DNA from 2 places in the Bifidobacterium sp. MSK.17.10 genome. Region 1 is predicted to be linked to the other one. Evidence: riboswitches for the same ligand, from Rfam matches in the RefSeq annotation. Region 1 holds a riboswitch; the other holds the start of a gene.

Region 1 (4,454 bases):
CACCACGTTCTTCGCGTTGTGCGCGGTCAGACGGTCGGCGATCACGGTGATGAGCTCGGCGCTGGACACCATGCCGATCTTCACCGCCACCGGCGGAATGTCTTCGAACACCGCGTCGATCTGCGCCGCAAGCATTTCCGGGGGAGTGTTGGTGACCATCGTCACGCCGGTGGTGTTCTGCGCGGTCAGCGCCGCGATCGCGGTCATGCCGAACACGCCGTTGGCGAGCATGGTCTTCAAATCCGCCTGAATGCCGGCACCGCCGGACGAATCCGATCCTGCGATGCTCAATACCGGTGGCAATGTGCTAGTCATGGTAACTCTCCTTATTAGGCTCACTGATTCATTGATTATCTTCACTGAGCTCACTGATACAGTGTAGAACCACCCTTGCGGAACTTCTCGCTCATCTCAGCGGGCTTGTCGATTTCCTGTACGACGGACTACTTCACACGCGGCGCATAGCCGTGCTTCGCGTCGCCGCGCACCGCCTTCCAGCGCGTCACCATTTCGCGGGTGGCCGCTTCCGGATCGTCGGCACCGGCGATCGCGGACACCACGAACCAGCCGGCCGCCTTCGAACGGGCCAGCATCTCCATATCGTCGGCATGTACGCCGCCGCCGACCACTACCGGGAACTCGCTCGCCGCGCAAATCGCGTTGATCTGTTCCTCGTCAAGCGTGTGCCCGGAACCGTCGTTGCCGCCCACGGAAGCCTCCGGCTTGGTGGTGGACACATGTAGCGGGCCGGCGCCGATGTAGTCGATGCAGCCGCTCGGCAGCTCGTTGATAAGCTTCACCAGACTTTCGGTCTCGGCGGACAGGCCCACGATGGCATCCTCGCCGAGCAGCGCGCGAGCCTCCTGCGGTTCCATATCGGTCTGGCCGATATGCACGCCATCCACCTTGATGCCCTTGTCGCGCGCCTGCCACACCACATCCACGCGGTCGTCGATCACAAACGCCACGGAATCGGACTTGCCGCTGTTCTTGATGACCTGCGCGATATCGCGGGCCATTTCGGTGATATCCTTCGCATCCGCGTTCTTGGCGCGCAATTGGATGAACGTCGCGCCCCCACGCAACGCGTCATCCACCACATCCGTCACCGGCCGGCCCTTGCAATCCTGCGGACCGACCACGAAATACGCGCTCATATCAAAGCAGTCGCGCATCGAGGCGAATGGATAATTATTCATTGGTTTCCCCTTTGTTGTTCTTTGGGTAAGTGCTCCAGAAGAAGTCTTGTTATTTTCCGTCGCACCGCACTGAACGTATATATTCCGTATATACGATTGCGATGGTGCGAAACCATCCACGGAACGTTGCGGTCAGTTGGTTTCGATGATGTCGGACGCGGCCACCTGATCGGCGGTGACGTTCCACAGCGCGTCGAGCAGCGCCACCTGGAACGAACCGGGGCCATCGGATTTGACTTCGGCGATTTCGGACGCACGATCATACAGCAGCGACGCGGCAAGGGCGGCGACCAGCGGCTCGGCCACGGCAAGATACGTTGCGGTCACGCCGCCGAGCGAACAGCCGGCGCCGGTGATCTTCGTCATCATCGCGCTGCCTCCGGGCAGGCGGAACGTGCGCTCGCCGTCGGTCACCAGATCAACCGCGCCGGACACCGCAACCGCGCCCTTGCCGACGGGGGAGTGCTTCGCCAAATGGCGGGCCACACGTTTGGCCGCGTCGATGGCCGCGTCGACCTCGTCAACGGCCTCCACTCCAGCCGGACGCGTGGTCGGATCAGTGCTGTCGGCGTCGGCCAGCCCCCACATCGCATCAAGCGCGATGACCTCGCTCGCATTGCCGCGCACAATGGTCGGAGGCGCGTCACGGAACGATTCAAGAATGAACGTGCGTGTTTCGCCAATGCCCGCAGCAACCGGGTCTAGCACCCACGTCTTGCCGTTTTCGTGCAGTTTGCGCGCGATTTCCGGCAGCGCGTCCTTGAAGAACGGCAGCAACGTGCCCACGTTGATGTAGTTCGATCCGGCGATTTCGGCGGTGGCGATCACATCATCCGGCAGATAGCTCATGGCCGCGGTGCCGCCCGCCGCAAGCTGTGCGTTGGCAACGAGATTGATGGTCACGAAATTGGTGAACGACTGCGCCAGCGGCGTCTGCTCGCGTACGTCCATGACGGCTTGTTTGATGGCGGCACGCAATGCGCCGAGTGCGTCATTGGCGGATGAGTCATCGCTCATGATCTGCTCCCTACGTTGGTCCTAACCAACAGGTTCAAAGGGTCAGGCGTTCATGCCTATCTCAGCTTGATGGACTTGGCCATCAAGCACCCCCGCATGTTTACAACAGTGCTTAATCTATCTACGTCCCTTGACAGGCGCGATTTCGTAGGTGATTTTGGGCTTCCGTAGGTGGTTGCTGCCGGATAAGCATCGGCGAGATGCCTGGAATTAGGCGTTTGCTCGTGTCCGGATTCGAAGCTGATCGCCTACGGAACGCAAAAATCACCTACGGAACGCAGTCAGTCGCTTTGCGTCGTGTCGATGACGTTGCTGCAGTATGCCGTCCTGCCGGCAGTCACGTCGGCGTAGAAGCGCTGTTTTTCATCGATGTAGGCGATGGCTTTACGCAGTTCCTCCATTGCGTCTCCAGATGCTCGCGTTTTTCGGCAAGGATTTCCTGACGTTCCGGTATCGATGACTCACCTTCAAGACAGAGCTGCGTGTAGTGCCGCATCTCCTTGATGCCCAGACCGCAGCGTTTGAGGCATGTCAGGTCGTTGATCCATGCGATGCATCGCGCGTCGAAGACGCGTCGGTTGTTCTGGTCTCGTTTGAGACCGGGCACGAGTCCTGAATTGCAATAGAACTTCAATGCTTCGTAATTCATGCCGGTTAGTTTGCAGGCCTGCTTCATCGTATAGGTTTTCATGTTCTTATGGAGTGGCACTGCCGTGATTGCTATACGTGGCTCCTTTCGGACGCTGCGCGGCAGGACGTTCGGCGGGTGCCGCCGGATGGGGTCGGGCTTGAGGCGCATTGTTCTTTTTTGTTTGTACCTATCATGTCACATTTCCGGTTATTAATACCGGTAGATAGTACCGGCGTGCCGTAATTTGACCGGTAGCAGCTACCGGATTTTATCTTGGGGGTCAGAACGGCATACATGCCGGCACTGAATACCGACGAATTTATGGAAGGAAAAACAGTGGAATACGTGAAACTTGCCAACGGTGTTGAGATTCCGAAGATCGGATACGGCGTCTTCCAGATCAGCAAGGACGATGCTCCTCGCTGCGTGCGCGAGGCCATCGAGACCGGGTACCGCCATATCGACACCGCACAGTCGTACTTCAACGAGGCCGAAGTCGGCCAAGGAATCAAGGATTCCGGTATCGATCGTAAGGATCTGTTCCTCACTACCAAGATCTGGATCAGCAATTACGGCTATGAGAACACGCTGAGGTCCGTCGATGTGTCCTTGAAGAAGCTTGGCACCGACTATCTCGATCTGGTGTTACTGCACCAGCCGTTTTCCGATACCTACGGCGCGTGGCGTGCACTCGAAAAGCTCTACAAGGACGGCGTGATCCGCGCCATCGGCGTGAGCAACTTCTATCCGGACCGTCTGGCCGACATGGTCGCCTTCAATGAGATCGCCCCGATGGCCGATCAGGTCGAGACTAATCCGCTCAACCAGCAGATCGAAGCTCGCAAGAACATGGTCAAGCGGGGCGTGGCTCAGGAAGCATGGGCTCCGTTCGGGGAGGGCATGCAGAACATGTTCTCCAATCCCACCCTGGCCAAGATTGGCGAGGTACATGGCAAGTCCGTCGCGCAGGTGATCCTGCGTTGGCTCACCCAGCGCGACATCGTCGCTCTGCCCAAGTCCACGCACAAGGAGCGCATGGAAGAAAACCTGAACATCTTCGATTTCCGGCTCTCCGACAGCGAGATGACAACCATCGCGGGCCTTGACACCAAGACCAGCATGTTCTTTCGCCACGACACCCCTGAGGCGGTCGACCGCTTCGTCGGTTATGTCAAGGAACGTGCCGGCCGCGAATGATTCCGGCCCATGACATGGTCTGTGCCGGCAGCACTGTGTATCTGGGCTTCCCGATTTGGTGGATGGCACCTGTTTGGCTGGTGAACGATTCCGTCAAATCCAACGATTTCGCAGGTAAGACGATCATTCCGTTCTGCACTTCCGCCAGCTCCGATATCGGCAACAGTGCATCCACGCTCCAGAAAATGGCAGGCAGCGGTACATGGCTTACCGGGCACCGTTTCTCGGAATCTGTTTCCGAGGAGGACGTGACCGATTGGCTGATTTAGTCCAAAAACGGCATCGTCGAATAGCGAAGACATGGGGCGACCATTGTACGTTCGGCTGCAGCATTTCGTGTGCTGAATAGCAGGTCGCCTCTTCCACGCTCTTTTGAGTATCCCATCCGAATGTTTAAGCCGGCGTGGAAG
Region 2 (4,454 bases), on a different contig from region 1:
CTGCTCGCCTCACTCGACCAAAGCCTCAAACGCCTCAACCTCGACTACGTGGACATCTTCTACCACCACCACATGGATCCATCCACACCACTCGAAGAGACCATGGGCGCGCTCGCCACGGCCGTGAACAGCGGCAAGGCGCTGTATGTGGGCCTGTCCAATTATGATGGCCCCACACTCGAGAAGGCCACCGCCATTTTGGATGAGATGCATGTGCCGTTCATCATCAACCAGAACCGTTACAACATCTTCGACCGCACCGTGGAACGCAATGGGCTCAAGGAGACCGCGCACCGTCTTGGCAAAGGCCTTATCACTTTCTCCCCGCTCGCCCAGGGACTGTTGACCAACCGGTATCTGAACGGCGTTCCGGCGGACAGCAGAATCGCACATGACGGACGATTCCTGCAGCAGAGCGCGTTGACGCCGGAACGGCTTCAGCAGATTCGCGACCTGAACGATCTGGCCGCCGAGCGTGGACAGACGCTCGCCGAAATGTCACTGGCTTGGCTGCTGCACGACGGCATGGTGGCTTCGGTGCTGGTCGGAGCGTCCCGTCCACAGCAGCTGATCGACAATATCGGTGCGCTTAGGAACACTTCGTTCAGCGACGAGGAGCTCCGCCGCATCGACGGGATCTCGCTGTAGACGGGCCGCCCTCGCGCGGCAGCCGCGCACGAGGAAATCGGGCTCCGGACGGAACCGCAACAAATGAGCCTGGCGTGTACGACATCGATCGTACGCGCCAGGCTCATGGCTTATGCGGTCGTGGATCGCAGGCTCACTCCTGCGGGTAGGAGTCGTCGAAGAAGCGGCGCTCCAGATGCACGATGGTGCGGAACACTTCGGCTTCCGGACCATCGATGGAGCAGTATTCGTTGACCAGGGAGATGAGGTCGCCGACCCACTTGCGGAAGTGCGCGCCTTCATGCAGGTCGACCCAGCCCTTGTGCACCGGCACCTGCTGGATGACGTCGGCATCGACGGTGCGCTTGGCCCATGCGAGGTACAGCCATTCCATGCAGCAGATCGCGGTGATCAGTTCCGGCCAGCTCTTGTCGGACAGGCTGTCGAGGTATGCGCCGTACTCCTTGTTGGCCGGGGTCGGTTCGGTCGCGTCGTATTCCTCCTGGCCGACGTGATAGGCCTCGAGGAAGTGCTCGAAGTAGGTGGCCTCGTTGTCGGCGAACCACTGCGATTGCGCCGCGAGCATGTCCTTGGTCTCCTGACGTGGAGCGAGTTTGATGAGACGTGCCATCATGCCGTTGTTATAGAACTTGAAGTCCTGAATCAGATACGCCTTGAGGATGGATTCCGGCAAGGTGTCGTCAAGCAGCTCGCTGACGAAACGCGAGTTGATGGCGTCGTACCAGTCCTCGGTGTTGAGCATGTACATGAGGTCGGCGACGGAGCCGGCTTCCGCGCCCAGCCAAGCGTAGTCTCCGCTGGCGGGTTTCGTTGCTTCTGGAACGTGGTTGGTCATGATTTTCTCTTTTCTTGGATACGCCGGCGGACGGCCGGCATGTTTTCTATGTTTGTTGTTGGATTGTGAGTTGCGTGGTTCAGGCCACGACGTCGGCCTTGCCGGATTCGAAGCGGTCGAGCACGCCGGTTTTGGCGAGCGCCTTTTGTACGAACCACATGAGCGCTCCGCCGAATACGGCTCCGGAGATGACGCAGCAGACGGTGAACACGACGCCTTGCAGTGTCGACCAGCCGGCGGTGACGACCCATTCGTACAGGCCATTGGATAGGCCGGTCAACGCGCCGGCCAGGGTCACGGTGAGCAGGTTCCACTTGCGGTATACGAAGACCGCGAAGCCGATTTCGGCGCCGAGTCCTTGGGCCATGCCGATCAGCAGTGCGTGCGCCACGCCGAATGGATTGCCCAGCAGCGTTTCGATGACCGCGGCGATGGTTTCGCCGAAGAAGGCCGCGCCGGGCTTGCGGATGATGATGGCCACGAGCGGGCCGGCGAACAGCCACATGAAATGGAAGAGTCCGCCCAGTCCCGGGGTGAGGCTGTCGAACAGGGCGGTCGGGACGGCGTAGATGAAGTCCCAGGCCCAGAAGATCACGCCGGATGCGACGGCAACGATCGCGGCCACGACGATGTCGACCACACGCCATTTGACGTTGGGTTTGCGAACTGCGGAAGACTGGTTTTCTTCAGTCATAAAGGTATGTGCCTTTCTCTTATGCAAAGGCACGGGAAGTAGAGAGACGTCCGTGCGCCGGCATTATCCGGTATACGTTCATACGGTTGAAGCGGTCGCTTCCTCTCAGCCATAATGGCCCCCGTGTCCGCAAGCGATATTACATGGTTCGGCGCGTTTCCAGGCTGGTATTCCACATGTCGGCCAAAAGTCTCGTGAAATGGAAAAATGGGTTCCGTGTTTTTCCGAAAGTCCTGAGCCTTCGGAAAAACACGGAACCCATCGATATGCGGGAAAGCCGCTGTCGGGATTGTATTTGTCCACTGTTGCTTTGATGTGGACGTTCTGTCCTTCGCGCACGAAGGCGGGAATGCCGACCGAACCGTCGTGGAAATCGCTCCAGACGATTCCTTCGAATCTGAAACTAAGGGAATCATAATTCAATTGACATGCCACGAATACCGTCTGCGTCGGATCAGAGTCCATGCCTGTTGCGGCGTCCATCGTTCTCGGCTATGCGGGCGTCGGCGAGGCAAGCATCGAACTTATCCTCAAGACGGTCGAAGAGATTCTGATAGCTGTTGATACTCATAAACATGTAGGATGTCCTGTTCCGTTTGATGATGACGGGCGCACGGTCGCTTTGGGCAGCACCGCGGCGGTGCGTCCGTTGCTGAGCTCGCTGAGTGAACTACGTACCAACTCCATCTCCCTGATGGTATTTGACGGGCCACGACAGGACACCGGGCAGGTACGCGCTTCCGTGGATGCCATGTTCCAAAGTGATGGCGACTGACTTGCCGTGGCCGGACATGTTTCCGCGGATCAGTTTCCGAATGCACGCCTTGCCGCGGAACATGCCGAACATGTCCTCGCAGGAAGCGTATACCGGTCGCTCAATCGCCATTCATGCAAACCGGCGATTCCGCCTAAAGCACCATGCGCAAGCGGAATACATCAGGCTTCCCTTTTCGCCTTTCCCAGCCTCCTTGACAGTCTGGTAGCAGGCCGTTCCACGGCAAGATAGAACGCCTCCGCCACCAGAAGGCACAATGCAAACAAAACCATCGGGCGCAATAGACCCTGTACGGGAATGTACGGCACAATCCAGTCGCGGACGGGAAGATGGGTCAGATACAGGCTGAATGAAATGCGCCCCAGCCAACGGACAGGTGGCGTGGAAAGCAGGTCGGATACCACGTTGCAGGTAAGTGCGAACACCACCAATATCAGGCATCCGCACACGGCCAAAGGTTGGGCGACAATACCAGGCAGCAAACCGAAACCGCTTTGGCAAACCAAGACGATGCCACACAGGGCGAGCGGTACGGCAACGACGTCGCGCATCGTCTCGCGCCCGTTGTCCGTAAGCCGTTTCGCCAACGCGACGCCAAGCGCGAACATGGCCATGTGACGCAACGGCGGCCACTGCGTCCACTCCGACAACAGCACGCATACGAGCGCAATGGGTGCCACGAATCGCATGTCGGTGGCGATGATGACGTATACGGGCAGGGCGAGGCTGAAAAGCAATTCCCAGCACATGCTCCATGATGGCAGGTCGACCATTGCCAATGTGGAACCGTCCACTCTGGTGCCGGCGGTGGTCATTGAAAGCATGTCGAGTTGGGTGAGCAGATTGTGTAGCCAGACTGATGGCGAGGATGTGCTGAACGCGTTTGCGTATTCTTCCGCTTTCCACCCCATGTGCATGGCGATTGTGGAGACGATACAGCAGATCCCGATTGCCGTGCAGGTGGGGATGGCGAGTCTGGCGATGCGACGCAGCTGGTAGCGAGGCCAGTTGTATGTGTCGATTCCGACGCGTAGCGGAACGATGGAAAGTACAAGTCCGCTGAGAATGAAGAATAGGGTGACGAATTGGGCGCCTGGCAATAGTTGGCGGAGGGTGCCTCCCGTGTAATGGTATGCGACCACTGCCAGGGCCGCGAGTCCTCTGAGCCCGTCCAAAGCGTATATGCGTGTGTCGGAGTCCTTCTCTTTTTCGTTCACGGGTGTACCCTATCACGTGCGCTGGCTGTCATACATCCGCCTACGTGCGTTTGGCGTGCGTTGTTCGGCGTGCGTTCGACAACAGTGCCATCGTCGAACACGACGCCACATAACTTCCATTCATCTCTCTTCCCCGCCCGACTGTAGTGTCGGATCATATGGAGATCCGCGAATACGACATGATGACGGACGAGGCGCGCGGCATCCGCACGGCGGTGTTCGTCGTGGAGAAGGATTATCGTCCGGAATTCGACGAATGGGATGAGCCGGGCCGAGCCACGCATC

Evidence for each region. Region 1 has a riboswitch for thiamine pyrophosphate ahead of KSX58_RS01995 (hydroxyethylthiazole kinase). Riboswitches for the same ligand answer to the same signal wherever they lie in the genome.
Region 2: another riboswitch for thiamine pyrophosphate. It lies ahead of KSX58_RS04200 (ECF transporter S component); the one in region 1 lies ahead of KSX58_RS01995 (hydroxyethylthiazole kinase).

The regions. Positions count from the first base shown of each region.
Region 1 is NZ_JAHOJD010000002.1:124,282-128,735, forward strand. It holds gene thiD (bifunctional hydroxymethylpyrimidine kinase/phosphomethylpyrimidine kinase) at 1-315, opposite strand, end outside; partial or broken gene KSX58_RS01990 (thiamine phosphate synthase) at 450-1,199, opposite strand; gene KSX58_RS01995 (hydroxyethylthiazole kinase) at 1,332-2,216, opposite strand; TPP riboswitch at 2,207-2,320, opposite strand; partial or broken gene KSX58_RS02000 (MerR family transcriptional regulator) at 2,498-2,907, opposite strand; gene KSX58_RS02005 (aldo/keto reductase) at 3,169-4,044, shown strand; gene KSX58_RS02010 (flavodoxin) at 4,041-4,313, shown strand.
Region 2 is NZ_JAHOJD010000004.1:50,023-54,476, reverse strand. It holds gene KSX58_RS04210 (aldo/keto reductase) at 1-648, shown strand, start outside; gene KSX58_RS04205 (TenA family protein) at 782-1,483, opposite strand; gene KSX58_RS04200 (ECF transporter S component) at 1,563-2,177, opposite strand; TPP riboswitch at 2,209-2,312, opposite strand; gene KSX58_RS10590 (DUF4839 domain-containing protein) at 2,283-2,642, opposite strand; gene KSX58_RS04190 (hypothetical protein) at 2,641-2,952, shown strand; gene KSX58_RS04185 (acyltransferase) at 3,114-4,169, opposite strand; gene KSX58_RS04180 (GNAT family N-acetyltransferase) at 4,328-4,454, shown strand, end outside.